DNA from 3 places in the Salmonella bongori NCTC 12419 genome. Region 2 is predicted to be linked to each of the others. Evidence: predicted binding sites of a transcription regulator. Region 2 holds the regulator's gene; each other region holds the start of a gene.
What was found. The regulator CRP, encoded in region 2, controls carbon source genes, mostly activating them, when cyclic AMP is high. The targets are predictions, from matches to a motif close to ATGTGANNNNNNTCACAT.
Positions count from the first base shown of each region.

Region 1: hpt (hypoxanthine phosphoribosyltransferase) is a predicted target of CRP. The motif match lies at 1,912-1,929, and genes of this name have one in related genera.
Region 3: mlc (sugar metabolism global transcriptional regulator Mlc) is a predicted target of CRP. The motif match lies at 5,806-5,823, and genes of this name have one in related genera.

Region 1 is NC_015761.1:181,628-192,642, forward strand. Features, by position in the region: gene SBG_RS00800 (glucose/quinate/shikimate family membrane-bound PQQ-dependent dehydrogenase) at 1-1,851, opposite strand, end outside; gene hpt (hypoxanthine phosphoribosyltransferase) at 2,057-2,593, shown strand; gene can (carbonate dehydratase) at 2,745-3,407, opposite strand; gene SBG_RS00815 (ABC transporter ATP-binding protein) at 3,516-4,442, shown strand; gene SBG_RS00820 (ABC transporter permease) at 4,439-5,209, shown strand; gene SBG_RS00825 (PTS sugar transporter subunit IIA) at 5,314-5,754, shown strand; gene SBG_RS00830 (polysaccharide deacetylase family protein) at 5,817-7,031, shown strand; gene panD (aspartate 1-decarboxylase) at 7,050-7,430, opposite strand; gene SBG_RS00840 (Rpn family recombination-promoting nuclease/putative transposase) at 7,701-8,642, shown strand; gene panC (pantoate--beta-alanine ligase) at 8,669-9,520, opposite strand; gene panB (3-methyl-2-oxobutanoate hydroxymethyltransferase) at 9,655-10,449, opposite strand; gene SBG_RS00855 (fimbrial protein) at 10,562-11,015, opposite strand, start outside.
Region 2 is NC_015761.1:3,340,666-3,351,680, forward strand. Features, by position in the region: gene kefG (glutathione-regulated potassium-efflux system ancillary protein KefG) at 1-249, opposite strand, end outside; gene SBG_RS15935 (ABC transporter ATP-binding protein) at 513-2,417, shown strand; gene SBG_RS15940 (monooxygenase) at 2,462-2,773, opposite strand; gene SBG_RS15945 (hydrolase) at 2,971-4,035, shown strand; gene SBG_RS15950 (YheU family protein) at 4,035-4,253, shown strand; gene SBG_RS15955 (phosphoribulokinase) at 4,305-5,174, shown strand; gene SBG_RS15960 (OsmC family protein) at 5,218-5,622, opposite strand; gene crp (cAMP-activated global transcriptional regulator CRP) at 5,928-6,560, shown strand; gene SBG_RS15970 (YccS/YhfK family putative transporter) at 6,609-8,705, shown strand; gene argD (bifunctional acetylornithine/succinyldiaminopimelate transaminase) at 8,746-9,963, opposite strand; gene pabA (aminodeoxychorismate synthase component 2) at 10,049-10,612, opposite strand; gene SBG_RS15985 (putative adenosine monophosphate-protein transferase Fic) at 10,644-11,015, opposite strand, start outside.
Region 3 is NC_015761.1:1,435,679-1,446,693, reverse strand. Features, by position in the region: gene osmX (osmoprotectant ABC transporter substrate-binding protein OsmX) at 1-504, shown strand, start outside; gene osmW (osmoprotectant ABC transporter permease OsmW) at 514-1,161, shown strand; gene osmV (osmoprotectant ABC transporter ATP-binding protein OsmV) at 1,161-2,309, shown strand; gene clcB (voltage-gated ClC-type chloride channel ClcB) at 2,431-3,720, shown strand; gene bioD (dethiobiotin synthase) at 3,676-4,371, opposite strand; gene mlc (sugar metabolism global transcriptional regulator Mlc) at 4,497-5,717, opposite strand; gene SBG_RS06805 (LysR family transcriptional regulator) at 5,845-6,744, opposite strand; gene SBG_RS06800 (MFS transporter) at 6,864-8,117, shown strand; gene SBG_RS23095 (KPN_01571 family protein) at 8,190-8,282, opposite strand; gene asr (acid resistance repetitive basic protein Asr) at 8,518-8,775, shown strand; gene ydgU (small membrane protein YdgU) at 8,864-8,944, shown strand; gene SBG_RS06790 (trypsin-like serine peptidase) at 9,044-9,865, shown strand; gene mdtI (multidrug/spermidine efflux SMR transporter subunit MdtI) at 9,918-10,247, opposite strand; gene mdtJ (multidrug/spermidine efflux SMR transporter subunit MdtJ) at 10,234-10,596, opposite strand; gene SBG_RS23555 (protein YdgV) at 10,708-10,878, opposite strand; gene SBG_RS06775 (AI-2E family transporter) at 11,012-11,015, shown strand, end outside.

The DNA of each region.
Region 1 (11,015 bases), 1.3 Mb from region 2:
AAGCCTTGAGACAAACGGCAGAGCCATCGGGTTAGCGATAGCGACCTGGCGGTCTGGATCGACAGAGATCCCACCCCACTCAAACATCCCCAGGTTGCCAGGAAATACCAGCGTGCCTTGCTCGGAGGGTGGGGTAAAGATACCTTCATAGCGTAACTGGTGGAACATGACGCGACACACCAGTTGGTCGAACATGGTCGCCCCCCACATATCCGCGCCGGAGAGATCTTTTTTCGGGCGGAACGTTAACTCCGAGAACGGCTGAGTTTTGGAGACGTAATCGCCTTTCGCCGCGCCTTGTGGTACCGGTTTTTCCGGGGCAGGCACGACCAGTTCGCCATTACGTCTGTCCAGCACAAAGATATTACCGGTTTTCGCTGGCGCATAGATAACGGGAACGGTTTTACCGTCGACGGTAATATCCGCCAGCGTCGGCTGTGCCGGCAGGTCCATATCCCACAGGTCGTGATGGACGGTCTGATAGCTCCATGCCAGTTTCCCGGTGGTGGCATTCAGCGCCAGGATGGAGCTGGCATAACGCTCCTGTTCCGGCGTGCGGTTACCGCCCCAGATATCCGGTGTGGTGACGCCCATCGGCAGATACACCAGGTCCAGTTTCGCGTCATAGGCGGCAGGCGCCCACGAGTTTGGCGAGTTAAAGGTAAAAGAGTGTTCATCGGACGGGATAGCGTTCGGATCTTTCGCCCCCGGATCAAAGGCCCACATCAGTTTACCGGTATTAACATCAAAACCGCGAATCACGCCGGAGGTTTCCCGGGTGGAAAAGTTATCCGTAACCGAACCCGCAATCACGATGGTTTTATCGGTGATAATCGGCGGTGACGTCGGCTCATATAGCCCCGGCGTAGTATCCGGCATATTGGTTTGCAGATTCAGGACGCCTTTGTTGGCGAAGGTTTCACACAGCTTGCCGGTTTCGGCATTCACCGCGAAAAGGCGGCCGTCATTGACCGGGAGGATAATGCGGCGCGGACAGTCGGCGATGACCTCCGGCGAGGCGGTATCCGCTTTGGCCTCATGATAAGAGACGCCGCGGCAGGTGACGTGCTGGAAAGACGAATCGGTCTTCAACTGCGGATCAAAATGCCACTTCTCTTTACCGCTGGCGGCGTCCAGCGCGAACAGCCGTTGGTGTGCCGTACACAGATAAAGTGTGTCGCCGACTTTAATCGGGGTCACTTCGTTGGTAATTTCGCCCGGATCGTTGGGTTGCTTCAGATCCCCGGTGCGGAAGACCCACGCTTCTTTCAGCTGGTGGACGTTATCCGCAGTGATCTGTTTGAGCGGCGAATAGCGTTGGCCTTCCTGATTACGCCCGTAGGCCGGCCAGTCCGCATCGGCGACCGACGAGATGGCATTAGCGGGTGTGGCATCAGCGCGAAGTGTACCGTTGATCTCTTGTGGGTCATTAAAGCCAGCCCAGGTCAGGATACCGCCGCTAATCAGCAGCGCCACAACCAGCGCCGCCACTGCGCCGCTGGAGGGCACCACCAGACGATGCCAGACAAACGGCAAGATTAGCCAGATGCCGAAGAAGACCAGAATATCGCTGCGCGGCGTGAGCGCCCAGAAGTCGAACCCGACTTCCCATACGCCCCAAATCATTGTCGCCAGCAGCAGGGCGGCATACAGCCACAGTGCGGCGCGTTTGCTGCGCCATAGCAATCCGGCCACGCCCAGCATCACGACACCCGCGATGGGGTAGTACCAGGAACCGCCAATGGCAACCAGCCAGACACCTCCGATAAGAAGATACAGCCCGCAAAGCGCGGCAAAGAGGGCCGTCAGCGTCACGAGTAATCGTGGCGATCGTGCGTTATTTTCTACCATAAAAAGACACCATCCCAAATTGTTAATTTTTTAGTTGCAATTAAGTATAGGAATTAACATGTGTGATCGACATCACAAAATGAGCTTTCTGATCAAATGCCGCGAATAGAGGCGTTTGCTGGTATACTGCGTGCCTTGCGCGTCAATGCGGCGTTATTATCAACCGGCATTGAGTGATTTGTTTTTAAATCATATGGTTATAAATATGAAACATACCGTTGAAGTCATGATCCCCGAAGCGGAGATCAAAGCACGTATTGCCGAACTGGGGCGTCTGATTACCGAACGTTATAAAGACAGCGGCAGTGAAATGGTGCTGGTTGGTCTGTTGCGTGGCTCATTTATGTTTATGGCAGACCTGTGTCGTGAAGTCCAGGTTCCTCATGAAGTCGATTTTATGACCGCCTCCAGTTATGGTAGCGGCATGTCCACCACCCGCGACGTAAAAATCTTGAAAGATCTGGATGAGGATATTCGCGGCAAGGACGTGCTGATTGTCGAAGATATTATCGATTCCGGTAATACTCTGTCGAAAGTGCGTGAGATTCTTAGCCTGCGCGAGCCGAAATCGCTGGCGATTTGTACGCTGCTGGATAAACCGTCTCGCCGTGAAGTGGATGTCCCGGTAGAGTTTATTGGTTTCTCTATCCCGGATGAGTTCGTGGTAGGTTACGGCATCGATTATGCCCAGCGTTATCGCCATTTGCCGTACGTTGGCAAAGTTGTGCTGCTGGACGAATAAGAACAGAAATGCCGGATTGCGGCGTAAACGTCTTATCCGGCCTACGGTAGTTGTTGTAGGCCGGGTAAGCGAAGCGACGCCGACAAAACCGCCGGATGGTGCCGTTAAAGCGACTTATCCGGTCTATAACGTTTCCATCTGGCCTGGTGGCTTATTCGTGGTTAATGTATTTCAGACTTAGGGCGGAAATCCCCTTGTGATAGCCGTTCTCCAGGGTTTCCCTGTTAGTGGCGGTGACGTCAAGATCGCGAAGCAGGCCATCATTGATGCTGTATGCCCAGCCATGAATGGTCACATTTTGCCCACGTTTCCACGCTGATTGCATAATGGTGGAGTGCCCCAGGTTATAGACCTGCTCCATCACGTTCAATTCGTAGAGCGCATCCAGACGTCGCTCTTCGGGCATTTCTCCCAATAGCGAGCTATGTTTAAGCCAGATATCGCGAATGTGCAGCAGCCAGTTATTAATCAACCCCAGCTCAGGGTTTTCTACCGCAGCTTTGATACCGCCGCAACCGGAGTGGCCGCAAATGATAATATGCTCAACTTCCAGAACATCTACCGCATACTGGACCACGGAGAGGCAGTTCAGATCGGTGTGAATAACCAGGTTAGCCACATTACGGTGAACAAATAATTCACCTGGCTCAAGTCCGGTTAAACGCTCTGCGGGAACGCGGCTGTCGGAACACCCAATCCATAGAAAGCGCGGTTTTTGCGCTTGCGCCAGTTTCTCAAAAAATCCGGGATCCTCTTCCACCAGCATTTTTGACCATAGTGCATTGTTGCTGATGAGTGTATCTATGTCTTTCATGGAGGTTAACGACCTGTAACCAAATAAGTGCGTTGAGCTAATATAGGGCAACTCCGTAATTATTTAAACCATGTATAAAGTGTAAGTACGTAAAGTAAGTGAGAATTTATGACCATTGCGTTGGAACTTCAACAACTTAAAAAAACCTATCCCGGTGGCGTTCAGGCGCTGCGCGGCATAGATTTGCAGGTCGAAGCGGGGGATTTTTACGCGCTTCTGGGGCCAAATGGGGCAGGGAAATCGACCACTATCGGTATCATTAGCTCATTGGTTAATAAAACGTCCGGGCGTGTTAACGTTTTTGGTTACGATCTGGAAAAAGATGTAGTCAACGCTAAACGACAGTTAGGGTTGGTGCCGCAAGAGTTTAACTTTAACCCGTTTGAAACGGTACAGCAGATTGTGGTGAATCAGGCGGGTTATTACGGCGTGGAACATAAAGAGGCGGTTTTACGCAGCGAAAAGTATCTAAAACAGCTTGATCTGTGGGAAAAACGTAATGAACGAGCGAGGATGCTTTCCGGCGGGATGAAGCGCCGTTTGATGATTGCCCGCGCTCTGATGCATGAGCCTAAGTTGCTGATTCTTGATGAGCCGACAGCGGGCGTCGATATCGAACTTCGCCGCTCAATGTGGGGCTTTTTAAAGGATTTAAACGCCAAAGGCACCACCATTATCCTTACCACTCACTATCTGGAAGAGGCGGAAATGCTGTGCCGCAATATCGGCATTATTCAGCATGGCGAGTTAGTAGAAAATACCTCCATGAAGAATCTGCTTTCTAAGCTGAAATCAGAAACGTTTATTCTGGATTTAGCGCCGAAAAGCCCGCTACCCAAGCTTGCAGGTTATCAGTACCGTCTGGTGGATACCTCGACGCTGGAAGTGGAAGTGTTACGGGAACAGGGAATTAACAGCGTCTTTAGCCAACTGAGCGAGCAAGGGGTGCAGGTATTAAGTATGCGTAACAAAGCCAACCGTCTGGAAGAACTGTTTGTGTCACTGGTCCATGAAAAACAAGGAGATCACGCATGATGCAGTTGTACTGGGTTGCGCTGAAAAGTATCTGGGCGAAAGAGATCCACCGCTTTATGCGAATTTGGGTGCAAACGCTGGTGCCGCCAGTGATTACGATGACACTCTATTTCATCATCTTCGGTAACCTGATTGGCTCGCGGATTGGCGAAATGCATGGCTTTAGCTATATGCAATTTATTGTGCCGGGGTTGATTATGATGGCGGTGATCACCAACTCTTATGCCAACGTGGCCTCCTCGTTCTTTAGCGCCAAGTTTCAGCGCAACATCGAAGAGTTGCTGGTGGCGCCAGTGCCGACGCATGTCATCATCGCTGGCTTTGTCGGCGGCGGTGTGGCGCGCGGGCTGTGCGTTGGTATCCTGGTGACGGCAATTTCGCTGTTTTTTGTGCCATTTCAGGTGCATTCGTGGATTTTTGTCGCGCTTACGTTGATCCTGACGGCGATATTGTTCTCGCTGGCGGGCTTGCTAAATGCGGTGTTTGCGAAAACCTTTGATGACATCAGCCTGATCCCCACTTTTGTGCTAACGCCGCTAACCTATCTCGGCGGGGTATTTTACTCGCTGACACTACTGCCGCCGTTCTGGCAGGGGTTGTCGCACCTGAACCCGATCGTCTATATGATCAGCGGCTTCCGGTATGGTTTCCTTGGTATCCATGATGTGCCGTTGGCGACGACGTTTGGCGTACTGGTGATCTTCATTATGGCATTTTATCTGCTGTGCTGGACGCTGATCCAACGTGGACGCGGTTTGCGTAGCTGAGACAATTCTCCTCTTCTTCTGGCGGGGAGAGGAGACTTTTGACGGCTGTCATCATTCTTAACTTATCACCCTGATAAACTACTTGTCTGCTAAGGAGGTAGGCTATGTTAGGCTGGGTGATTACCTGCCATGACGATCGCGCACAGGATATGCTCGATCGCCTGGAGAAAAAATACGGCCCGCTGGCGCAATGCCGGGCGGTCAATTTCTGGCGGGGTCTCAGTTCAAATATGCTGAGCCGTATGATGTGTGATGCGCTTCATGCCACAGACTCCGGCGAAGGCGTGATATTTTTAACCGATATTTCCGGTGCGGCGCCTTATCGTGTGGCATCGTTGATGAGTCATAAACATTCGCAATGTGAAGTCATTTCAGGTATTCGCTATTCATTGATGGAGGAGATGCTTCCACTGCGAGAGTCAATGAGTAGTTCGGCATTTCGCGATCACATCGTTGCGCTTGGCGCGCCGGACGTCACCAGTCTCTGGCATCAGCAGCAGAAGAACCCGCCTTTTTTGTTGCTGCATGATTTGTATGAGTATTAGTCATTCTTATTATGGATATGAATTGGTACAATCGTCGCGTTATTTTGTCCCGGTTATGATGAATGATGAAATACTTTTTTCTTCTGCTGCTGTGTTTTTCCACTGCGGTCAGCGCGCGTTATATGCAAACGACGAAAGACGCCGCCATCTGGTCGCAGATTGGCGACAATATGGTGACCGTGGGGAATATCCGCGCCGGACAAATACTTTCCGTAACGCCCATGGCGGCAGACTATTATAAATTTAACTTTGGCTTTGGCGTGGGGTTTATCGATAAAGGCCATCTCGCTCCCGTGCAGGGGAAACAGAAAGTGGAAGATGGCCTCGGCGACCTTAACAAGCCACTGAGCAATCAGAATCTGGTGACATGGAAGGATACGCGGGTGTATAACGCGCCGGATGCCGGCAGCGCCCCGTTTGGTGTGCTGGTGGATAATTTGCGTTATCCCATTATTAGTAAGCTGAAGGGCAGGCTTAATCAAACCTGGTATCAGATCCGTATTGGCGACAGACTGGCTTATATCAGCGCGCTGGACGCCCAGCCCGATAACGGAATTCCGGTACTGACCTACCACCATATTTTACGTGATGAAGAAAATACCCGTTTCCGCCATACGTCCACCACGACCTCGGTGCGTGCTTTCAGTAACCAAATGACCTGGCTTCGCGATCGTGGTTACACCACATTGACCCTGTATCAACTGGAGGATTACATCCATAACCGGGCTAATTTCCCGGCGCGCGCGGTGGCGATCACATTTGATGATGGCCTTAAATCGGTGAGCCGCTATGCATATCCGGTGCTGAAGCAATATGGTATGAAGGCGACGGCGTTTATTATCTCGTCGCGCATTAAACGCCACCCGCAGAAATGGAATCCGAAATCGCTGCAGTTTATGAGTGTGTCTGAATTGCGAAAGATGAGCGATGTTTTTGACTTTCAGTCGCATACCCATTTCTTACACCGGGTGGATGGGTATCGGCGGCCGATTTTATATAGCCGTAGTTATCATAATATTCTGTTTGATTTTGAACGCTCCCGGCGGGCGTTGGCGCAATTTAATCCGCACGTTTTTTATCTTTCCTACCCCTTTGGCGGCTATAACGTGACTGCTATCAAAGCGGCAAAAGAGGCCGGATTTCATATGGCGGTGACGACGGTAAAAGGGAAAGTAAAGCCGGGGGATAATCCATTCTTATTGAAACGCCTGTATATTTTAAGAACGGATTCGCTGGAAACCATGTCACGGCTGATTAGCAACCAGCCGCAGGGGTAAATAGGCTTACAGGTGGTATCAGGCAACCTGAACAGGAATCGCTTTCGCTGTGCGTTTCATTTCATTGTCGCCTTCGAAATAAGCCACATTAGGCCGCCAGGTACGTGCTTCTTCATCTGTCATGGTGACAAAGCTGGCGATAATCACAATATCGCCCACCGCCGCGCAGTGTGCCGCCGCACCATTGACGGAGATAATTTTCGAACCGCGTTCTGCCGCAATGGCGTAGGTTGAGAAGCGCTTGCCGTTTGACACATTCCAGATATCAATAGCTTCGTTTTCCAGAATACCGGCCGCATCAAGAAAATCCTGATCGATGGCGCAGGAACCTTCATAGTGCAGGTCCGCCTGAGTCACTTTTACGCGGTGGAGTTTGCCCTGCAACATCGTGCGAATCATAACGTTTACCCTTTACTCGTATCGACAGCCAAGCTGACTATAGCCAGCTTTAGGAAAATATTCAGGCAGTATTGCCCGATTTTTACGGGGTGTCTATACATCGAGTGTCGTTTCTCCGCTCAGTTTGCGTAATGCCACGCACAAGAGCATGTAACGCTTGTATAGAGTGAGTTTTTGTCCCTGCCCGCCTCGTAAAAACGCCAACACCCTGCTGACGCGGCGATATACCTCCCGGATACTGGTGTTATGGATGACGCCGCGTAGGTCAGGATGATGGAATCAGCAACAGGTACTCCGCACGATGCCGTTTTTAAACAATTTTTAATGCACGTCGATACTGCCAGGGATTTTCTGGATATTCACCTGCCTGTGGAATTACGTAAGATATGCGATCTTGATACGCTACAGTTGGCATCGGGAAGCTTTGTCGAAGAGAACCTGAAGGCGCAATATTCCGACGTGCTTTATTCGTTAAACATGCAGGGAGTGCCTGGCTATTTGCATATATTGATTGAGCATCAGAGCTCGCCGGATAAAAAGATGGCGTTCCGTATGATACGTTACGCGATTGCCGCGATGCATCGTCACATTGAGGCGGGCTACGAGCAGCTTCCGTTGGTGATCCCCATCCTGTTTTATCAGGGGAAAGCCAGTCCTTACCCGTTTTCATTATGTTGGCTGGACATGTTTTCCTCCCCGGCACTGGCGAAACGCCTCTATAGTCAGCCGTTTCCACTGGTGGATATTACCGTAATACCCGATGATGAGATTATGCAGCATCGGCGGATAGCGGTTCTGGAATTGCTGCAAAAACATATCCGTCAGCGAGATTTAATGCGGCTGCTGGATCAACTGGTAACACTGTTACGTGCAGAGTACACTACTGACAGTCAGATGATCTCGTTGCTGAACTATATGCTGCACAGCGGTCATACTGACCAACCAAAAGTATTCTACAGGGAACTGGCGAGCAGAACGCCGCAGGGGGAATCAATGATGACGCTGGCTGAGTGGTTTGAAGAGCAGGGAATGCAGAAAGGCATACAGCAAGGTATCCAAAAAGGCATACAGCAAGGTATCCAAAAAGGTGAAACAGAGGCGGCGCGCCGTGTTGCCGCACGGATGTTGAAAAACGGTATGTCGGCAGAACTCGTTGCGCAGATGACGGATCTTACGGCTGAAGAGATTGAGCAGCTCACTAACTGGCGCTAACTATCGTTAACGCCAGTCGTCGCCGATTAGTGTAGTTCTATAGTCAGATTATCGATAAGCCGCGCTTGTCCCAGCCATGCGGACATCAGGATCACTGCCCGTTGGCTACCCTCGGTCAGTTCGAGTAGTGTGTCAGCATCGCGTACCTGAATATCATCAGGGCGGAAGCCTTTTTCCTTCAATTCCTGGCCGGCAATGGCAATTATCTCTTCAAGGTTGCGCTCCCCGGCCTGCACTTTGTCGGCTAGCGCTTTCATTACTTTATATAAAACAGGCGCAATCTTACGTTGTTCCGCTGTCAGATAGCCGTTACGCGAGCTCAGCGCCAGGCCGTCTTTCGCGCGAACGATAGGCACGCCGACAATTTCAATATCGTAACCCATATCGGCGACCATCTTGCGGATCAGCGCCAGTTGCTGGAAATCTTTTTCGCCGAAGCAGGCTATATCTGGTTGTACCAAATTAAACAGCTTACTGACGATAGTCGAAACCCCGCGGAAGTGGCCTGGACGACTGACTCCCTCCAGCATCGTAGAAAGACCGGGCACGTCAACGTAAGTATGTCCTTCTGTCCCCTGCGGATAGAGCTGATCCGGAGCCGGGGCAAAGATGATATCGACTTTGCGCTTATTCAACTTCTCACAATCTTCCTGCAACGTGCGGGGGTAGCGCGCCAGATCGTCCGGGCGATCAAACTGCATCGGATTGACGAAGATACTGGCCACTACCACATCGGCGCGGTCTTTAGCTTCATCAATGAGTTTCATATGTCCATCATGCAAGTTACCCATCGTTGGCACCAGCGCAATACGTTTGCCTTCCAGGCGTAAACGGCGGATATGCTGGCGCAGCAGCGGCAGGGTTTCAATAATTAACACAATATAACTCCTTGAATTAACTGAGGGTATGCAGGCTGAATAAGACGCGTTACACGTCGTCATCCGGCGCAATGCCGCCTTCTGATGGCGCTACGCTTATCAGGCCTGCGTCCGGTTATCCCTCAGGTGTAGCATTAATGAAAACTATGTTCTTCGCCCGGATAGACGCCGGACTCAACTTCAGCCATATACTGCCGTACAGCGGCGCGCATGTCGCCTGCTTCAACAAGGAAATTTTTCGCAAATTTAGGGATATGACCGCCAGTAATGCCGAAGGCGTCATGCATCACCAGGATCTGTCCGTCGGTAACGTTGCCTGCTCCGATCCCGATCACTGGAATGGATAACGCGTCGGTCACCCGTTTCGCCAGTTCAACCGGCACGCACTCCAGCACCAGCAACTGCGCGCCTGCCGCTTCCAGCGCCAGGGCATCGCTGAGAAGCTGTTCGCCCGCATCACCGCGTCCCTGAACTTTGTAGCCGCCGAAAATATTGACCGACTGTGGCGTCAGTCCCAGATGGCCACACACGGGTACGGCGCGTTCGGTCAACATCCTGACGGTATCCACCAGCCAGGCTCCGCCTTCAATTTTGATCATGTTAGCTCCGGCGCGCATGACGATAGCCGCGTTCTCAAACGCCTGTTCCGGTGTGGCATAAGCCATAAACGGCAGGTCGGAAAGCAGCAGGCAGTTCGGCGCGCCACGACGTACGGCACGGGTATGATAAGCAATGTCCTCAACGGTAACGGGCAGGGTGGAGTCATGGCCCTGTATCGTCATGCCAAGAGAGTCGCCCACCAGCATGACGTTAATGCCTTCATCGGCAAACAGTTTGGCAAAGCTGTAATCGTAAGCGGTGATGGTGGCGAAGCGTTTCTTTTCCTGTTTGTATTTTTGCAGCAGGGCGATAGTGGTCGGTTTGCTCATAACTTCTCCCCTCATAATAAGAATGAATATAATGGGGGCATTGTAGGGGAAGATACCGGTAGGCGTTAGACTTTTGTGGGCAACCGTTATTGACGAGTGCCCACAACCGTTATCACGGGTAGTCGAAGGTAAAGATTCCGTTGGCTTTGAAGTTACCAGATCCGATTTTCTGGTTGCCATCGCGCTTTAACGTCGCCAGAAAATTGAGAGTCTGTGACTGAACCTGACCGTTTTCGCTGGTGCCGTAGATATTATCATCGCTTGAGGTATCGCGCTGATCGTTATACACCGAGGTGGTATCGTTGGGGATCATTACCATCTGCGAGTGGTAGTTATTGGCCGCGCCGCTAATCTCCACGCCCACGCCGGTGGCATGGTTGCTGGTCAGAATATTGCCAAGCAGGGTGGGGGAGCTGGCAACCGTGGTGGAGGTAAGCGTGACGTTAATATTGCGCAGCCCTTTACAGCCTGCCAGCTTGATGGAGAACGGCACGGCATTGACGCCTTTAATAATGTCGTTCGGGCTATAGCTTCCCAAATCGACGGTGGCTCCGCTCACGCTGCTA
Region 2 (11,015 bases):
AAACCATTCTTTCAGTAAAGCCGGACAGCTATAGGTGTAAAGGGGATGTTGAAAGACAATGACCTCGTGCGCGCGCAAAAGCGCTTGCTCATAAGGCGTATCGATAAAAAAATCAGGATAGTGCGCATAAAGATCGTGCACCGTCACATTGCTGCACTGCATAGCCGGCTTAAGCAGTACCCGATTAGCAACCGAGTCCTGTGATTCCGGATGGGCATACAACAGCAAGACTTTTGCTGGCTGAGACATCATCCCCCTCCCGGTTATTTTAGATAGATACGCTTCATTCTTCAGGCTGCTTCTACGTTGATGACGTTTGTTCCCCCCAGTCACGTACTCTATGTACGCGCCCGGGATTAATGAGAGATAACCTTGTCCCTCACTAAAGGCCGCCTGAAGGATTTTGTGTATCATTGTTGTTTTGGGCTACCATTGCGCCCCAGCACGGCAAAACAACCGCGCTCTACATTATCATAATGATAAATTAACATAGTCTGAACATACGGCGCCTTATGATTGTTTTTTCTTCGTTACAAATTCGTCGCGGCGTGCGCGTCCTGCTGGACAATGCCTCGGCCACCATCAATCCAGGCCAGAAAGTGGGTCTGGTGGGTAAAAACGGCTGCGGTAAATCGACTCTGCTGGCATTGCTGAAAAATGAAATCAGCGCCGATGCCGGGAATTTTACTGTACCCGGAACCTGGCAATTAGCGTGGGTTAATCAGGAAACGCCCGCATTGCCTCAACCCGCGATTGAGTATGTGATTGACGGCGACCGTGAGTACCGTCACCTGGAAGCGCAGCTCAATGACGCCAACGAACGTAACGACGGACATGCTATCGCCGCCATACATGGCAAGCTGGACGCTATCGACGCCTGGACCGTTCGCTCCCGCGCCGCCAGCCTACTTCACGGTCTCGGCTTCTCTAACGATCAGCTAGACCGTCCGGTCAGCGATTTTTCTGGCGGCTGGCGGATGCGCCTTAACCTGGCACAGGCGCTGATTTGCCGTTCCGATCTCCTGTTGCTCGACGAACCAACCAACCACCTTGATCTCGATGCCGTGATTTGGCTGGAAAAATGGCTGAAGAGTTATCCAGGGACTCTGATTCTGATCTCACACGATCGCGATTTTCTCGACCCGATAGTGGATAAAATTATCCATATCGAACAGCAGACTCTGTTCGAGTACACCGGTAACTACAGTGCGTTTGAAGTACAGCGTGCCACGCGTCTGGCGCAGCAACAGGCGATGTATGAAAGTCAGCAGGAGCGCGTGGCGCATCTGCAAAGTTATATAGACCGTTTCCGCGCCAAAGCAACAAAAGCGAAGCAGGCACAAAGTCGTATCAAAATGCTGGAGCGCATGGAGCTTATCGCCCCGGCCCACGTGGATAACCCGTTCCATTTCAGCTTCCGTACGCCGGAAAGCCTGCCTAACCCACTGCTGAAGATGGAAAAAGTCAGCGCTGGCTATGGTGATCGCATTATTCTGGACGCTATCAAGCTGAACCTGGTCCCCGGCTCGCGCATTGGTCTGCTGGGGCGTAACGGCGCGGGTAAATCAACGTTAATCAAATTACTGGCGGGCGAACTGGCATCGGCCAGTGGGGAAATTGGCCTCGCTAAAGGCATTAAGCTGGGCTACTTCGCCCAGCATCAACTGGAGTATTTACGCGCCGATGAGTCGCCGTTGCAGCATATGGCGCGTCTGGCGCCGCAGGAGTTCGAACAGAAGTTGCGTGATTATCTTGGCGGTTTTGGTTTCCAGGGCGACAAGGTGACGGAAGAGACGCGGCGTTTCTCTGGCGGCGAGAAAGCGCGTCTGGTACTGGCGCTGATTGTCTGGCAGCGACCGAACCTGTTGCTGCTTGATGAACCCACCAACCACCTTGATCTCGACATGCGGCAGGCGCTGACCGAAGCGCTCATTGATTTCGAAGGCGCTCTGGTGGTCGTCTCGCACGACCGTCATCTGATTCGCTCTACTACCGACGACCTCTATCTGGTACACGATAAAAAAGTCGAACCGTTCGATGGCGATTTAGAGGATTATCAGCAGTGGCTGAGCGACGTCCAAAAACAGGAAAGCCAGAGCGACAACGAACCAAAAGAGAACGCGAACAGCGCGCAGGCGCGTAAAGATCAGAAGCGTCGTGAGGCGGAACTGCGCACTCTGACACAACCGTTACGTAAAGAGATCGCTCGTCTGGAAAAAGAGATGGAGAAGCTCAACGCCCAGTTAGCGCAGGCAGAAGAGAAGCTTGGCGACAGCAGCCTGTACGACCCGAGCCGCAAAGCGGAGATGACCGAGTGTCTGCAATTGCAGGCCAGCGTCAAATCCGGGCTGGAGGAGTGCGAGATGGCATGGCTTGAAGCGCAGGAGCAGCTTGAACAGATGCTACAAGAGCGCTAATTTCACTGGCAGGCTTTGCGTATGTAAAGCCTGCTATCCGCTTTTTAGCGGCTAAGGTTGCCGTGATTTATTTTCGTCAGCGCATCATTCACGCCAAATAATTTAAACGTCACCTCATCAACGCCGAGATTTTTCAAACGCGCTGAGTGTTTTTTCATGTAGGCCAGTGCGGTTTCTTCAGATTCAAATAAATAAATACCGCCCGCCTGCTGATTTTGCTCGCTTTCCGTCCAGATCTTCCAGATAAAGCCCGGCTCCTCATTAATTGACTCGGCCAGCCCGAGCAGCTGCCGGGTCATCTCCTCGCCAAACGGGCCGCTAAAGTTAAAATGGATCTGTAAAAGTGTCTTTGACATGTCCTCTCCTTCAGTCACATAACCACCGTACTGCCACACTACCACGATTAATTCAGCCTATGTATGTATTCACGCCATTTCTGTAGGGGATTGCGCACGTATTGATTACCGCCCGGCCTGGCGAAACGCTGTGCAACTTTCGTCCCCCCCTTGCTCAATTGCACCTAAAATCACATATTGACTAATCTGTGAACCTTATGCGCGGTATAGTATTGCTTCCAATATTCAATTGTTCTGGTGCTATGGTTGAGATCACGCCTACAGAAATGACCCCGACTGCCGATGACTCGCATGAATTTATTCCCATGCGCGGTATTCGTAATCGCCATTTACAGACTATGCTTCCGCGTTTGATCCGTCGCAAAGTGAGGTTCAGTGCCCACTGGCAACGGCTGGAATTACCGGACGGCGACTTTGTCGATCTGGCCTGGAGTGAAGATCCAGGCCAGGCGAAGCATAAACCGCGACTGGTCGTCTTTCACGGTCTGGAAGGCAGCCTGAACAGCCCCTATGCTCATGGTCTCATTGAGGCGGCGCAGAAACGCGGCTGGCTGGGCGTGGTGATGCATTTTCGTGGCTGTAGCGGTGAACCAAACCGGCTGAATCGCATCTACCATTCCGGCGAAACGGAAGACGGCGCCTGGTTTCTACGTTGGCTGCAGCGTGAGTTTGGCGCCGTTCCGACAGCCGCCGTAGGCTATTCGCTCGGAGGGAATATGCTGGCGTGCCTGTTGGCGAAAGAAGGCCGTGATATTCCCATCGATGCTGCGGTAATTGTTTCAGCGCCCTTTGTGCTTGAGGCCTGTAGCTATCACATGGAAAAAGGGTTTTCTCGCGTTTATCAACGCTATTTACTCAATCTGTTAAAAGCTAATGCATCACGCAAACTGGCGGCGTATCCGGGGTCGCTACCGGTAAATCTGGCGCAGTTGAAGTCAATGCGCCGCATTCGCGAGTTTGACGATTTGATCACCGCGAAAATTCATGGTTTTGCCGACGCCATCGACTACTATCGTCAGTGTAGCGCTATGCCGTTGCTTAGCCAGATTGCCAAACCAACGCTGATTATTCATGCCAAAGACGATCCGTTCATGGATCATCATGTGATCCCGAATACAGAAGATCTTCCCCCGCACGTGGAGTATCAGCTTACCGAGCACGGCGGACACGTGGGATTTATCAGCGGTACACCGCTGCGTCCCGAAATGTGGCTGGAACGCCGAATTCCTGACTGGCTGACAACATATCTGGAGGCGTCATAATGATTATTCCCTGGCAGGAACTCTCCCCTGACACTCTGGATAATTTGATTGAAAGCTTTGTGTTGCGCGAAGGCACGGATTATGGTGAACATGAACGTTCGCTTGAACAAAAAGTCGCTGATGTAAAACGTCAACTGCAATCTGGCGAGGCCGTTCTGGTATGGTCTGAATTGCATGAAACGGTCAATATTATGCCGAAAAAGCAGTTTCGCGAATAAAACGGCTTTGACGGTAATACATTATAATTAAACCTACATCATGGAGTTACCATGTCTGCCAAACATCCGGTGATCGCAGTAACAGGGTCAAGCGGCGCGGGGACCACCACCACCAGCCTCGCGTTTCGTAAAATTTTCGCGCAGTTAAATCTGCATGCCGCCGAGGTGGAAGGCGACAGTTTTCATCGTTACACCCGCCCGGAAATGGACATGGCGATCCGCAAAGCGCGTGACGCCGGACGGCATATCAGCTATTTCGGGCCTGAAGCCAATGATTTCAGCCTGCTGGAACGCACCTTCATTGAGTACGGGCAGACGGGAAAAGGCCAGTCACGTAAATACCTGCATACCTATGATGAAGCCGTACCGTGGAACCAGGTTCCCGGCACGTTTACGCCCTGGCAGCCGCTTCCTGAACCTACCGATGTCCTGTTTTATGAAGGGTTGCACGGCGGCGTCGTGACCCCGCAGCATGATGTCGCATGTCATGTTGATCTCCTGGTTGGCGTAGTACCTATTGTCAACCTGGAGTGGATTCAAAAATTGATTCGCGACACCAGCGAGCGCGGGCACTCTCGTGAGGCGGTGATGGATTCCGTGGTTCGATCCATGGACGACTACATCAATTACATTACGCCGCAGTTTTCACGTACCCATATTAACTTTCAGCGCGTACCGACCGTCGACACGTCAAATCCGTTCTCCGCAAAAGGCATTCCATCGCTGGATGAAAGTTTTGTGGTGATTCATTTCCGTAATCTGGAAGGGATCGATTTCCCCTGGCTGCTGGCGATGCTCCAGGGCTCGTTCATTTCTCATATTAATACCTTAGTGGTGCCGGGCGGCAAAATGGGACTGGCGATGGAGCTGATTATGTTGCCGCTGGTGCAGCGCTTAATGGAAGGCAAAAAAATCGAATAAAGTCAGTTTTTGCCGGATGCGCAACGCCATCCGGCAACGATAATTACGCCGCAATCACTTCATAAGAATGGGTAATATTGACTGCTTTTTCCAGCATCAGCGCCACCGAGCAGTATTTTTCGGCGGAAAGATCGACCGCACGGGCAACGGCAGCCTCTTTCAGCGAGCGGCCGGTAACGATGAAATGCAAATTAATATGCGTGAACAGCCTCGGCGCCTCTTCCCGGCGCTCAGAGGTCAGCTTCACTTCGCAGTTGGTGACATCCTGACGGCCCTTCTGCAGGATCGATACGACATCAATAGCGCTACATCCGCCTGCCGCCATCAAGACCATCTCCATCGGACTCGGCGCTTTGTCACCGGAGTTACCATCCATTAAAATCTGGTGGCCGGAGGAGGACTCACCAAGGAAAGTTAGTCCTTCAACCCACTTTACACGCGCTTGCATATTCGTAACTCCAATGTTTCAATTTTCCTGAAAGATTACGCGCATACGACAAAACTCGCAATGGAAGGCGACCTGGGTCATGCTGAAGCGAGACACCAGGAGACACACGGCGAAAGCTATGCTAAAACAGACAAGATGCTACAGTAATACATTGACGTACTGCATGTATGCAGAGGACATCACATTACAGGCTACAGTCTATTTTCGTAGCCCTCTTCCCAGGTAGCGGGAAGCATATTTTTGCAACCCCAGAGACAGTGCCTTTTCTGGCTCTGGAGACAGCTTATAACAGAGGATAACCGCGCATGGTGCTTGGCAAACCGCAAACAGACCCGACTCTTGAATGGTTCTTGTCTCATTGCCACATTCATAAGTACCCGTCAAAGAGCACGCTGATTCACCAGGGTGAAAAAGCAGAAACGCTGTACTACATCGTTAAAGGCTCCGTGGCAGTGCTGATCAAAGATGAGGAAGGGAAAGAAATGATTCTTTCTTATCTGAATCAGGGTGATTTTATTGGTGAATTGGGCCTGTTTGAAGAAGGCCAGGAACGCAGCGCCTGGGTACGTGCAAAAACCGCATGTGAAGTCGCTGAAATTTCCTACAAAAAATTTCGCCAATTAATCCAGGTAAACCCGGATATTCTGATGCGCCTCTCTTCCCAGATGGCTCGTCGCTTACAAGTCACCTCAGAAAAAGTAGGTAACCTCGCCTTCCTCGATGTCACAGGGCGGATCGCGCAGACGCTGCTGAATCTGGCGAAACAGCCCGATGCCATGACGCACCCGGACGGGATGCAGATCAAAATCACCCGTCAGGAAATTGGTCAGATCGTCGGCTGTTCCCGCGAAACCGTTGGCCGTATTTTGAAGATGCTGGAAGATCAAAACCTGATCTCCGCACATGGCAAGACCATCGTCGTCTACGGTACCCGTTAATTCCGTCAGAATGGCGCGTGTTACCATGCGCCATTTTTGTTTGCATCGATGTGGCGAAGACTGATTTATCACCCAGAGATTAATTACGCACTACGGCAAACGCTGGTGCTGTGCCTGCCTGTGGCTGTCGGTTTATTAATCGGCCAGTTGCACCTGGGATTACTCTTTTCTCTTGTTCCCGCCTGCTGCAATATTGCAGGCCTGGATACACCGCACAAACGCTTTTTTAAGCGTCTGATTATTGGCGCGTCGCTGTTCGCCGGATGCAGTCTGGCAACACAGCTCTTGCTGGCGGAGTCTGTCCCCCTGCCATTGATTCTGACCGGGCTCACGCTGGTACTTGGCGTGACGGCGGAAATTAGTCCGCTTCATGCGCGGCTACTGCCAGCATCACTGATTGCCGCCATCTTTACCCTGAGCCTTGCTGGATACATGCCGGTCTGGGAGCCGTTGCTTATTTATGCGCTGGGCACGTTATGGTATGGCGTATTTAACTGGTTGTGGTTCTGGCTATGGCGCGAACAGCCGCTACGCGAGTCGTTAAGTTTGTTATATCGTGAACTGGCCGATTACTGCGAAGCAAAATATAGCCTGCTTACCCAACATATTGACCCGGAAAAAGCGCTACCTCCCTTGCTGGTTCGCCAGCAAAAAGCGGTGGATCTGATTACTCAGTGTTACCAACAAATGCATATGCTTTCGGCGCACAATAATCACGATTACAAGCGCCTGTTGCGGGCTTTTCAGGAAGCAATGGATTTGCAGGAACACATTTCCGTCAGCCTGCATCAACCGGAGGAGGTGCAGAAACTGGTAGAACGTAGCCATGCAGAAGAGGTCATTCGCTGGAATGCGCAAACGGTCGCCGCCCGCCTGCGTGTGCTGGCTGATGACATCCTTTATCATCGCCTGCCAACACGCTTCTCCATGGAAAAACAGATTGGCGCGCTGGAAAAGATAGCCAATCAACATCCTGAAAACCCGGTAGGCCAGTTCTGTTATTGGCACTTCAGCCGAATTGCCCGCGTATTGCGAACCCAGCGCCCGCTTTACGCTCGCGATCTGATGGCTGATAAACAACGTCGCCTGCCGCTGCTTCCGGCGCTAAAAAATTATTTGTCGCTTAAATCGCCGGCGCTACGCAACGCTGGACGCATCAGTGTGATGATGAGTATCGCCAGCCTGATGGGGAGCGCGTTGCACCTACCCAAACCGTACTGGATCCTGATGACGGTATTGTTTGTTACCCAAAACGGTTATGGCGCGACACGCGTACGTATATTACACCGTTCAGTCGGAACGCTGGTCGGCCTGGTGATTGCCGGCGTCACGCTGCACTTACACATTCCCGAAAGCATTACACTGACGGTCATGCTGGTACTGACACTGGCAAGCTATCTGATTATTCGTAAAAACTACGGCTGGGCGACGGTTGGCTTTACGGTGACGGCGGTATACACCATCCAGTTGCTGACGTTAAACGGCGAGCAGTTCATTGTGCCGCGCTTTATCGATACGCTTATTGGCTGTCTCATCGCCTTTGGCGGCATGGTCTGGCTATGGCCGCAATGGCAAAGCGGGCTATTACGTAAAAACGCCCATGATGCGCTGGAGGCCGATCAAGAAGCTATCCGGCTGATCCTCAGTAATGATCCGCAGGCAACCCCGCTCGCTTATCAAAGAATGCGGGTCAACCAGGCGCATAATACATTATTCAACTCATTAAATCAGGCCATGCAGGAACCAGGATTCAACACCCATTATTTGTCGGATATGAAGCTGTGGGTGACACATAGCCAGTTTATCGTGGAGCATATCAATGCCATGACGACGCTGGCGCGGGAGCATACCATGCTGACGCCGGATCTGGCGCAGCGCTATCTGGAATCATGCGAGATTGCGATTCAACGTTGCCAGCAGCGACTGGAGTACGACGGGCCAGGCAGCTCTGGCGACGTCAATATTCTGGAGTCGCCGGAAATGCCGTCACAGGGCTTATTGAGCACTCTGGAGCAGCACTTACAGCGCATCATTGGTCATCTGAACACCATGCACACCATTTCGTCAATGGCCTGGCGTCAGCGGCCACATCACGGAATATGGTTAAGCCGCCGGTTGCGGGATAGCACAACACTTAAATCGTAGGTCGGACAAAATGCTCGCGCCGCCATCCGGCGATTCGTAATCAGGCAACCACTTTCGCTACCGCCTGCGCAAAGCGCTGCATCCCTTCATCAATATCCGCTTCTTCCACCACCAATGACGGCGCAATACGTATCACGTCAGGCCCGGCATTGAGCACCATCACTCCAGCCTCGGCGCCTGCGTACAGAAAATCACGAGCCCGGCCTTTATACTCCGTCTTCAGTTCCGCGCCAATTAACAGTCCCATACCGCGAATATCACTGAAAATAGCAAATTGCTCGTCAAGAGCCTGCAAATGTTGCACAAACCGCTGCCGTTTAGCCTGAACGCCTTTCAGCACTTCCGGTGTATTAATAATATCAAACGCCGCGCCAGCAACCGCACAGGCTAACGGATTTCCGCCATAGGTTGAGCCGTGGGAACCGACATGGAAGGCCGAGGCAATCTCCTGAGTGGTCAGCATGGCGCTCACTGGAAAACCACCGCCTAACGCTTTAGCGCTGGTGAGGATATCCGGCGTGACGCCATAGTGCATATAGGCAAACAGCGAGCCGGTGCGCCCCATTCCGCACTGTACTTCATCAAACACCAACAACGCCTGATGACGATCGCACAACTCACGCAGCCCCTGTAGAAACGCCGGCGTTGCGGCGGTCACGCCTCCTTCGCCCTGAATCGGCTCGACGACTACTGCACAAGTATGATCGTCCATGACAGCGTCTACCGCATGAAGATCGTTGAAGGGAACGTGAATGATGTCGGCGGGTTTCGGACCAAAACCGTCAGAATATTTCGGTTGCCCCCCGACAGAGACAGTAAACAAGGAACGGCCATGAAAGGCGTTATGGAAGGCAATGATTTTCGTTTTGAACGGGCTATGGCGCACGCAGGCATAATGACGCGCCAGCTTAAAAGCGGTTTCGTTCGCTTCAGTGCCGGAGTTCATAAACAGTACGCGCTCGGCAAAAGTAGTGTCAATCAGCTTACGACCCAGGCAAAGAGCCGGTTCATTAGTAAAAACGTTACTGGTATGCCACAAGGTTTCCCCCTGAGACTTAAGCGCCTCAACCAATGCCGGATGGCAGTGGCCCAGCGCCGTTACCGCAATACCACCGGCAAAATCGATATACTCTTTGCCCTGCTGGTCCCATACGCGGCTGCCTTTACCCTTGACCGGAATAAAATCTGCCGGTGCATACACAGGCAGAATCACTTCATCAAAAGTTGCGCGCGTAATAGCCGTTTGTTCAGTTGCCATATTATTACCACCCGGTTAAGCAGAAATTTCAGTGAAATTATAATCACAAAATATGAATAAAAAATCACTCAATGACAACCATTAATCAACGTTGAAGAAAATTTTCCAGTAACGCGTGTCCCTGTTCGCTAAGAATACTTTCCGGATGAAACTGTACGCCTTCCAGATCCCACTGGCGATGGCGAATCCCCATGATCTCCTGCGTTTCGCTCCAGGCCGTGATCTCAAAGCAAGCAGGCAGCGTAACAGGATCGACAATCAGCGAGTGGTAACGTGTCACAGTTAATGGACTGGGCACCCCCTGAAACACGCCCTGACCATTATGCGCAATGGGCGATGTTTTGCCGTGCATCACTTTCGCTGCCCGCACCACCGACGCGCCAAAGGCCTGCGCTATCGCCTGATGACCAAGGCAAACGCCCAGCATCGGAATACGTCCGGCATAATGGCGTATTACCGCCAGAGAGATACCGGCCTCATCTGGCGTACAGGGTCCGGGAGAGATAACGATTTTTTGCGGACTCAGGGCGTCAATCTGCGTCAGCGTCAACGCATCATTGCGTCTGACCTGCACTTCCGCGCCCAGTTCACAAAAATACTGGTAGAGGTTCCATGTAAAGGAATCATAGTTGTCAATAAGCAGGATCATGGCGGCTCCGGAACAAAAGAACCGCGCTATTTTACTCCGTTTCGCGCGCTTCGCTTACCGCTTTCTGAAAAATCGACTGCAAGGCGGAGAGATCACCCATCGCGCCGCTTTGGTTCGCCTGACTCCACGTGTCAACTGCAATGCCTTGCCAACTCAGCGCGTAGCCGGCATGGAGCGCCAGTTGTTCAAAGAAAATGCGTTGCGCCAACCCACTACCCAGACGGAACGGGTGGAGTACGTTAATTTCACAATAGTAATGCGCCAGCCGCTCGACAAACTTTTCATGTGGCAGACCGACCAGGTAGCCCTCCGCTTCCAGATCCTGCATCAGAGCATTACCCTCTTTTTCGATATAGGCAAAGTGGCAAAAACGAGTATCTCCCTGGTAGATATCCATTTCCCG
Region 3 (11,015 bases), 1.9 Mb from region 2:
GCCGAGTTGGAAAATATCACCACCATCTCGCAAATGGTGGCAAAAATAGAACAAGTCCGGCAAAGGGATCCTGACCACAACTGGATGCTCGGCCTCGATCTGGAATTTGCCGGGCGTAGCGACGGGATGAAGCCCCTTCAGCAAGCCTATCAGATGCAGCTTGATCGCCCGCAAATACGACAGATGGACCCAGGGCTTGTTTATAACGCTGTTCGGGATGGGCTGGTTGACGCCGGGTTAGTTTATACCACTGATGGACGGGTGAAAGGGTTTGATCTAAAAGTGCTGGAAGATGATAAAGGCTTCTTTCCAAGTTACGCTGTCACGCCCGTTGTACGTAAAGAAGTACTTGAGGCCAACCCCGGGCTTGATGACGCGTTAAATACCCTTTCCGGTCTGCTGAATAACGATGTGATATCCACCTTAAACGCCCAGGTCGATATTGATCATCGCACGCCGCAGCAGGTCGCCCATCAATTTCTCCAGGACAAAGGTCTGCTGTAAGGAGCGTCTATGGACACAATACATTATATGCTGGATAACGCAGGCTACCTCGCCAGCCTTACCTTTCAGCATCTCTGGCTGGTCGCGCTGGCCGTCGGGCTGGCGATTATTATCGGCGTACCATTAGGCGTTTTGATTGTACGCCACAAATGGCTGGCGACACCGATATTGGGCGCCGCTACGCTACTATTAACCATTCCCTCTATCGCGTTATTTGGGTTAATGATCCCGCTTTTTTCACTGATCGGCCATGGTATTGGCGTTCTGCCCGCCGTAACGGCGGTGTTTCTCTATTCTTTACTGCCGATTGTCCGTAACACCCATACGGCGCTTGATAGTCTGCCCCCCGGCCTGCGTGAGGCGGGACGCGGCATCGGTATGACCTTCTGGCAACGACTGCGTTGGGTGGAAATCCCGATGGCATTACCGGTTATTTTCGGGGGTATCCGCACCGCAGTGGTGATGAATATCGGCGTTATGGCGATTGCCGCCGTGATCGGCGCAGGCGGTCTGGGGCTGCTACTGTTAAATGGCATAAGCGGAAGCGATATCCGCATGTTAATTGCCGGCGCGCTGATGATTTGTTTGCTGGCTATCGTGCTTGACTGGTTGCTGCATCGTCTGCAAGTCGTACTGACACCTAAGGGGATACGATAATGATAAAACTGGAAAATCTCACCAAACAATTTACACAGAAAAAGGGTCAGCCGCTGAAAGCCGTCGACAACGTAAATCTGAACGTGCCGGAAGGCGAAATGTGCGTGTTACTCGGTCCATCCGGTTGTGGCAAAACCACAACGTTAAAGATGATCAACCGGCTGATCGCGCCCAGCAGCGGGAATATTCTTATCAATGGCGAAAATACCAACGATATGGATACGGTTACGCTGCGCCGCAATATCGGGTATGTTATCCAACAAATCGGCCTGTTCCCCAATATGACGATTGAAGAAAATATAACCGTTGTGCCTCGCATGTTAGGTTGGGACAAAGCGCGCTGTAAGCAACGCGCAGAAGAGCTAATGGACATGGTCGCGCTGGACGCCAGAAAATTTCTGCATCGTTACCCAAAAGAGATGTCCGGAGGGCAGCAACAGCGCATTGGTGTGATACGCGCTCTGGCCGCCGATCCGCCGGTACTGTTGATGGATGAGCCTTTCGGCGCGGTGGACCCTATTAACCGTGAAGTGATCCAGAACCAGTTTCTTGATATGCAGCGCAAGCTTAAAAAGACAGTGATGCTGGTCAGCCATGATATCGATGAAGCGCTAAAACTCGGCGACCGCATCGCAGTCTTCCGTCAGGGACGAATAGTACAGTGCGCCAGCCCTGATGAACTGTTGGCAAAACCAGCAAACGAATTTGTCGGTTCATTTGTCGGTCAGGACAGAACGTTAAAACGTCTGCTACTGGTCTCCGCAGGTGATGTCACCGATCAACAGCCGACCATTACCGCACGGCCTTCAACACCGTTAAGTGAGGCGTTTAGTATTATGGATGACAATGATATTCGCGCGATTACTGTCATTGACAACGACGGGAAGCCGCTGGGATTTGTGAAGCGCCGCGAAGCGCGTAACGCCAGTGGAACCTGCGCCGATATCACTCATCCTTTCCGCATTACGGGCAAAGCCGAAGACAATCTCCGCATTGTGTTGTCCAGGTTGTACGAAAGTAATACCAGTTGGATGCCGATCGTTGATGAAGACGGACGCTATAACGGTGAGATCTCTCAGGATTATATCGCCGATTATCTTAGTTCAGGCCGTACACGTCGGGCACTCAATATCCACGAAAGCAACTAACGCGTTACCGGATGGCGGCCTATCCGTTATCCGGTAACAGGGTTACCGCACATAGTGCTTTTGCATCTGACGCCATTTCGCCACAAAATACGCTATCCTGAAATCTCCCTGTTAACCATTCATGCATCGTTTACACGCTTACCCCGATCTGCGCGCGATGTTTCGCCGTCTATTGATCGCTACGCTTATCGGTATTCTTGCCGCGTTGGCGGTCGCCGCCTTCCGTCATGCGATGCAACTACTGGAGTGGTTTTTCCTGAGTAATGACACGGGGAGCCTGGTGAACGCGGCAGCGCGACTTTCGCCCTGGCGCCGCGTGCTAACGCCGGCCCTCGGCGGTCTGGCCGCAGGTCTGTTGCTGTGGGGGTGGCAAAAAATGAATCAACAACGCCCCCATGCGCCCACTGACTATATGGAAGCCTTGCAAACTGACGGGCAGTTTGACGTTGGCGCCAGTCTGGTGAAATCGCTGGCTTCGCTACTGGTTGTGGTCAGCGGTAGCGCAATTGGTCGCGAAGGCGCAATGATCCTACTCGCCGCGCTGGCGGCATCCGGCTTTGCCAGGCGCTTCACACCGCGTGAAGAATGGAAATTATGGATCGCCAGTGGCGCTGCGGCGGGTATGGCGAGCGCATATCATGCGCCGCTGGCGGGCAGCCTTTTTATCGCCGAGATCCTGTTCGGCACGTTAATGCTGGCCTCCCTCGGCCCGGTTGTCATCTCCGCTGTCGTCGCGCTGCTCATCACCCATGTATTAAACGGTAGCGATTCATTACTCTATACCGTTCATCTGACCCTCGCGCTTCATGCCCGGGAATATATCATGATCGTCAGTACAGGTCTGGTTGCCGGTGTATGCGGCCCGTTACTGATGTGGCTAATGACGGCCAGCCATAATGCCTTTTTACGTTTACAACTCTCGCCACCCTGGCAGCTGGCGTTGGGCGGGTTTATTGTCGGGATATTGTCGTTACTGACACCTACGGTCTGGGGCAATGGCTATAGTGTTGTACAGTCATTCCTGCTCTCTCCACCGCTATTTTCTCTGATTACCGGAATTTTTGCGTGCAAATTACTGGCAGTACTCGCCAGCAGTGGTTCTGGCGCACCGGGTGGTGTTTTTACGCCAACGTTATTCGTCGGACTATCAGTCGGTATGCTTTTTGGTCGGATATGGGGATTCTGGCTGCCGAATCAGGATGAGATAGCCATTCTGCTGGGCCTGGCGGGTATGGCCACGTTACTGGCGGCGACAACTCATGCGCCGATTATGTCTGCCCTGATGATTTGCGAAATGACCGGCGAGTATCCTTTGCTCCCCGGCCTGCTGATCGCCTGCGTGGTGGCGTCAGTATTATCGCGGACGTTACGCCACGACTCTATCTACCGACAGCACGTTGCCGAGCATTGACAAACGAATATACTGCCCCAATTCACGCTGCTCAGCACGAGGCAGGTACGGCAGTTCGCCAATCAGCGGCGCAGGCAATTTTTTCCCCAACACGTCAATGATTTCAGCATAGTGCGCCAGACCGGGGTTAATACGATTCGCCACCCAGCCAATGAATGGCAGCCCGTCGCTGGCGATGGCCTGGGCGGTAAGGAGAGCATGATTAATGCACCCTTCCTGGATACCCACTACCATGAATACCGGTAATTGCTCTTGCACCACCCATTCGGACAGGGGACGTAAATCATTCATCAGGCTACGCCAACCGCCCGTCCCCTCAACAACGACGTGATCCACTTTATCGCTCAGATTGGCGAGGCCGTTGGACAACAAGGTGTAATTAATAGGACAGCTATGCGCTACACTGCTTTCCTCTTCGCTTAACGCGATAGGATTGATCGCTTCATACGGTAATTCCAGAGAAGAAACGCTTTGCAACACCAGTGCGTCTTTGTTTCGCATCCCTTCCGGGGTCTCTTTGCTCCCTTTAGCAACAGGTTTATACCCTGCCACGCTCTTACCACCCGACGCTAACGCTTGTAGTAATGCGCGGGAAACCACCGTCTTCCCAACAGAAGTGTCTGTACCTGTAATAAAGAAACGCTTCAGCATCACTAACTCCACCGTTATGCTTCGTAAATATAAACCAGGAAAATAATACAGTGGAGAAAGTCTAAGTTATGAAAGGGGTGATCAGCTTGCGTTAGCGCAAATTTTTGTACAACAGTTAAAAAATGTTAACCCTGTAATAGACGAATCAACAAAGAACCGTTATACATCGCGTCCTTTATCAACGCCGCCCCCGCCATCGTGCCCTGGTTAGTAAACTGCGTACTTTCCACTACCGTATTCTTACTGTACGCGGGTAGCGCTTGTTGACGAATACTGTCTGTAATGGCAGGGAAAAGAATCTCAGCCGCTTTGCTTAGCGGAGAACCAATAAGAATTTTTTGCGGATTAAATAAATTCACCATAATGGCCAGAATGCGACCAACATGCGCGCCGACGCCGCTAATGATATCTTTTGCTAATAGATCTCCCTGCAACGCCGCCTGACACAATGAATCCACTGTTAACGGCTGGCCGTGGAGCATAGAACTCATCGACTGATTAAGCCGAAGCTGTGTAAGCTCCAGCACACTATCGACGCTGGCAATTGTCTCCAGACAGCCATGATTGCCGCAATAACAGCGCTTACCATAGGGATCGACCTGAGTATGGCCAATCTCCACCAGGCTGCTACTGCCCGCATGAAGCAAATGGCCGTCGGTAATAACGCCCGCTCCCACATTATGATCAATCACAACCTGGATAACGTCGCGTGCGCCACGCGCAGCGCCAAAAAGCGCTTCTGCCATCGTCCAGGCGCTGATGTCATGCTGAATATAAACCGGCACACCAGTGTGGCGTTCCAGCGCATCGCCTAAAGCCATTTCTTTGACATCTTCATAAAAAGGCATACGGTGCACAATGCCGCTTTCGGTATCGATGATGCCCGGCAACGTAATCGCAATAGAGGTCAGACGCTCCAGCTTCTGCTGATGGCGGATAAAAAACTGATCAACATGCGTGATAATTCGAGTGAGCAACGGCGTAGCTTCGGTTAGCGGCAGCGCCAGACACTCCTCAACCACCAACTTGCTACTAAGATCGCGCAGCGCAAGGAAAATTTCGCCGCGGCTAATACGAATAGACAAATAGTGCCAGGCTTCAGTTTCTACTACCAGCCCCACGGCAGGACGTCCACGACTGCCTGCTTCTTTTATTTCAAGCTCCTGTACTAAGTGCGCTTCCAGCATTTCACGGACAATTTTGGTAATACTGGCAGGCGCCAATTGCGCCAGACGAGACAGGTCAATTCGCGATACCGGTCCGAGCTGATCAATCAGGCGATACACTGCGCCAGCATTGGTCTGCTTAATTTGATCGATATGCCCAGGCTGACTATCAGCAACCACCGCTCACTCCCTTTATTTTCGCGCTCCGAAATAATCTGTGTGCTATGGTGAAACACTTCAATGCTTGCCGTCAACTTTTTGCTTAGCCGTGTGATTTACTGCACATTTTCACCCTTTTTAAGCGAAATTACTCATGCCGAACGGCGGCTAACAGCAACTGGCAAAACCGTTGTACGGCATGACTTTGCTCATGATGTGCGGGCCATACCAGCCACATTTCTGAGACAGCGTCCTCTTCCGCGAGGGGAACCCAACGCATCTCATTCATCTGCACGCGCTTAAAGGACGCAGGCAGAATGGAAACACCCAAACCCGCCGCCACCAGACCGATAATAGTCATCGCTTCGCCAACCTCCTGCGTGATGGTCGGCGTCAGGTTATACCGACGCATCAGGCCAAGAATGTCGTCATAGAGCCCCGTCCCGACATGCGGATCGAAAAAGACAAATGGTTCTTTCGCCAGCTCCGCCAGAGTAACGACTGGCTTTTGCGCCAGCCGATGCTCGCGTGGGATCATTGCCATAAGCGGCTCATGCAAAATCACTTCGTGATTGAGCGTATCAGGCAGCGGCGTATTACGTAGTAAGCCGATATCGAGCACGCCTTCATTGAGTGGCGCAATTTGTTCACGCGTATTCATTTCACGGGTTTGCATATGCACACCAGGATAGGACTGGCGGAACAATGAAAAGGTATTCGATACCGCCCGGATAAAAGGCGCCGATGACGTAAAACCGATACGAATTTCACCCGCCTCCCCCTGATGCAACCGTTCGGCGCGCGCGGCGGCGTCATTGACCAGGCTCAGGATCTGTCGACTGTCCGCCAGAAACTGTCGCCCGGCGGCGGTTAAGGCTACGCTGCGGTTAGTTCGCGCCAGTAATCGCGCGCCGACCTGTTGTTCCAGGATTTGTATTTGCTGACTCAGCGGCGGTTGCGAGATATTAAGACGCGCTGCGGCGCGGCCAAAATGCAGTTCTTCCGCTACCGCCACAAAATAACGCAGATGACGTAATTCGATATTCATATTTTTAAAGTATTATTTGAGATAATTAATATATTAGACAGAATATTTTGCTTTTTCTATGCTTTACACGTTGACTGTATCCATCCCCTGATTGCGGGGATGTTAAGCAAGGATTTAACGTGAGTCGTACAACTATTCTCGATAACGCCACGGCGAGCGATATCGATGAGCAATGCCATTCTCAGCCGGTTCAATATATTAAACGCGGTACCGCACCTTTTATGCGCGTTACGCTGGCCCTCTTTTCTGCGGGTCTGGCGACATTTGCGCTCCTCTATTGCGTTCAGCCTATCTTACCGGTGCTTTCACAGGAATTTGGCGTCTCCCCCGCCAACAGCAGTATTTCACTGTCTATCTCCACCGCTATGCTGGCTCTCGGCTTACTTTTCACTGGCCCACTTTCCGACGCGATAGGCCGCAAACCGGTAATGGTCACTGCCTTATTGTTAGCCTCCTGCTGCACATTGTTATCAACAATGATGACCAGCTGGCACGGCATCCTGATTATGCGCGCGCTTATCGGCCTGTCATTAAGCGGTGTCGCTGCCGTTGGAATGACCTATCTGAGCGAGGAAATTCATCCCAGCTTTGTCGCCTTTTCCATGGGGCTTTATATTAGCGGTAACTCCATTGGCGGGATGAGTGGCCGCTTATTAAGCGGCGTCATGACTGATTTTTTTAACTGGCGCATCGCGCTGGCCGCTATCGGTTGTTTTGCGCTGGCGTCAGCGCTGATGTTCTGGAAAATTTTACCCGCCTCGCAACATTTCCGCCCAACGTCGCTACGGCCTAAGACCCTATTGATTAATTTCCGTCTCCACTGGCGCGATCATGGGCTGCCGCTGCTGTTTGCTGAAGGCTTTTTACTGATGGGTGCATTTGTGACCCTGTTTAACTACATTGGTTATCGCCTGATGCTCTCCCCCTGGGAATTAAGCCAGGCGATGGTCGGATTGTTATCAGTCGCCTATCTCACCGGGACATGGAGTTCGCCGAAAGCAGGAGCAATGACCTCTCGCTATGGCCGGGGGCCGGTCATGCTGTTCTTTACCGTGGTGATGCTGTGTGGGCTTTTATTGACGTTATTCACCTCACTCTGGCTGATTTTTGCTGGGATGTTACTTTTTTCCGCTGGCTTTTTCGCCGCGCACTCGGTGGCCAGTAGCTGGATTGGTCCGCGTGCGCGCCGGGCGAAGGGGCAGGCTTCGTCACTTTACTTATTCAGCTATTATCTGGGCTCCAGTATTGCGGGGACATTGGGCGGTGTGTTCTGGCATCGCTACGGCTGGAACGGCGTAGGCGGTTTTATTGCATTACTGCTGGTACTTGCCATCCTGGTCGGGATGCGATTACATCATCGTCTTCACGCCTGAAAAGAAATAACCCGGCGATAGCAACAAAAAGTGGCCTGTCGCCGGGCGGGCTTTCACTCAATACTTCACTGTTCACCACAGACCTGTCAGGCTTGATACGCCCATCACTTCTCTCATTGCGTCCAGCGCCAGAAGAGCAAATACCACCCAGAGTATTGGATTCATATGCGGTGTGCTTTTTATTCTGGAGAGCGGATATTACCGACTCTGCGACCAAAAATAACGGCCGGCAACGTAAAGCTACCCATTATGGTGGGCTTACGTCGCGTTAACGGGGTGATTGTACATAGCGTTACATGCCGAAACCAATCACTCACGGAAGCCTTTTGATAGTAGCGATATAGTCATTTCACCGGCCCCGCAGTGGGGTTGAATGAAAAACCGAATTGAGGGTATTAAAATGAAAAAAGTATTAGCTCTGGTTGTTGCCGCTGCAATGGGTCTCTCTTCCGCAGCATTCGCGGCAGAGACAGCGACGCCTGCGAAAAACACAGCGCCAGCCAAAACAACCCAGACCACGCACCACCAGAAAAAGCATAAAAAAGCGACTAAGACAACCGTTGAGCAAAAAGCGCAGGCGGCTAAAAAGCACCAGAAAAAAGGTGGCAAAGCGCCAACCAAAACCACGTCAAAACCAACGACTCAGCCGGCTGCGTAAGTCGTAACATACTGCGGCGCTCCCCCGCGCCAGTCTTCACGGCGCTAAATCGTTCTGGTTTAGCGCCGCCTTTCCGGAGGGCAAAAGAGTGTCTCGTTATCGCTTTGAGTTCATTCTTATCGCGCTTATTTTATGCGCTATTATTGCCACGCATTTCTATCTTTCCTGAGCGTAGTTATCTGATTTTACTCCCACTTTCTTGCCGTCGCGTCTATAGTAGTACTGAGGGTTTGCTGTTAATAATCATAATTACCCACCAGAGTGTGATATGCATAAAACCATTGCTGTATTACTGGGCATAGTTTGTTTTTTACCGGTCATGGCGGAGGCCAGCGAGCCTGATACAGACGCTACGGATGCCAGCGACATCAAAACGCTTTTTTTTAATCATGACGACCGGGTGCCGGTTGCTGATCCCACACAGGCACCGTGGGATGCTATCGGACAGTTAGAGACCGCCAGCGGTAATTTGTGTACTGCGACGCTTATCTCGCCACATATCGCGCTGACAGCCGGTCATTGTCTGCTGACGCCACCAAAAGGAAAGCCGGACAAAGCCATTGCGCTGCGCTTTGTGGCGCAAAAAGGGATCTGGCGCTATGAAATTCACGGCATCGAAGGCCGCGTTGAGCCGTCGTTGGGCCGGCGCCTGAAAGCAGATGGCGATGGCTGGATTGTGCCGCCTGCCGCTGCAAGCTGGGATTTTGGCCTGGTAATATTACGTTACCCGCCTTCCGGCATTACGCCGGTGCCTTTATTTGCCGGCGATAAAGCGGCACTCACTGCGGCGCTGAAAGCCGCAGACCGCAAAGTGACTCAGTCCGGTTATCCGGAGGATCATCTGAATGCGCTCTATTCCCATCAGGATTGCATGGTAACCGGATGGGCACAAAAGGCTGTGCTTTCGCACCAGTGCGATACCTTACCTGGCGACAGCGGCTCACCACTGTTATTACATACGGATAGCGGATGGCAACTTATTGGCGTACAGAGCTCCGCCCCTGCGGCTAAAGATCGCTGGCGCGCCGATAACCGCGCAATCTCCGTCACCGGCTTTCGCGATAAATTGCAAGCGCTGGCGCAGGACTAATACAATCAATCGCAGGAATCATCGCTGCCTGAACCGACAGGCAGCGATCGTCTCAGGCAAATTTGATCATGACCATACCGGCCAGCAGCAGTACCACGCCAACCCAACCTTTGGGATTTAAACGCTGGCCGAAAAGCACCCAGCCAGCCGCCAGCGTGGCGGCGATACCGAAACCACCCCACAACGCATATGCCACTGACAGATCTATTCCTTTTACTGCCTGTGAAAGCGCGCTAAAGGCAGCCAGGACCGCGGCCAGCGACAGTAGACCATAACATTTACGACGAAAGCCGTCCGAAAATTTCAACAATACGTTGGCGACAATTTCCAGTATTATTGCCAGTCCAAGCCAGGCACCGTGTATCCATTCAAATTGTTGCACGGTTCGCCTCCTTCACCGATTGACCCGGTTTACGCGTACCTGATTTAATCAATACGATCCCGGCGACCAGCGTCAGTAAACCAGCAATCTTCATGGTTGATAATGCTTCATCAAATAGCAGTACGCTAAAAACGGTAATAAATAAAATGCCGATCCCTTCCCATAAGGCATACGCCACACCCAGGGCAATCTTTTTTACGGCAAAGGAAAGAAATATATATGACAACGCGATCATCACCAGCATCAAAATAAAACCAGCGTTACCATTGCCTACGCTAGCCCATTTCATTGAGAGCGTGCCGGTAATTTCAGCCGCGATGGCCAGAGCTAATAAAATCCAGTAAAACATGACACTTCTCCTGCATGAGAATATACTCTTCCGAGTCTGCTGCACGCAGCAAACTAAAAAATAAAATCAGTTAGCACAGCGCATTGCGCCAGCTCAGGCAGAAGTAAGGGACTAAAGCGCGTTACGCCAGTGCTGCTCGCCAATAAGCAGAGAAAAGGAGGTCGTGTGACGATAAGTGTGGGTGAAAGAAAAAGCTCTGAACATATTGTCCATAATATTACAATTATCCGCAGTGTTGCTTCTCGTCATCGCGGATGATAATTGTCCTCGGTAGTTGAACACGCCTGATTTGTATCATAAGCCAGGAATTAACTCAAAATCTTTTCATTTCTTTACCTCAAGGCCTTGATTTTAACCAGAACCGTTCGACCAACATCACATTATTAGTGCTGACATCAGAAAAACAGGGATTGATATGG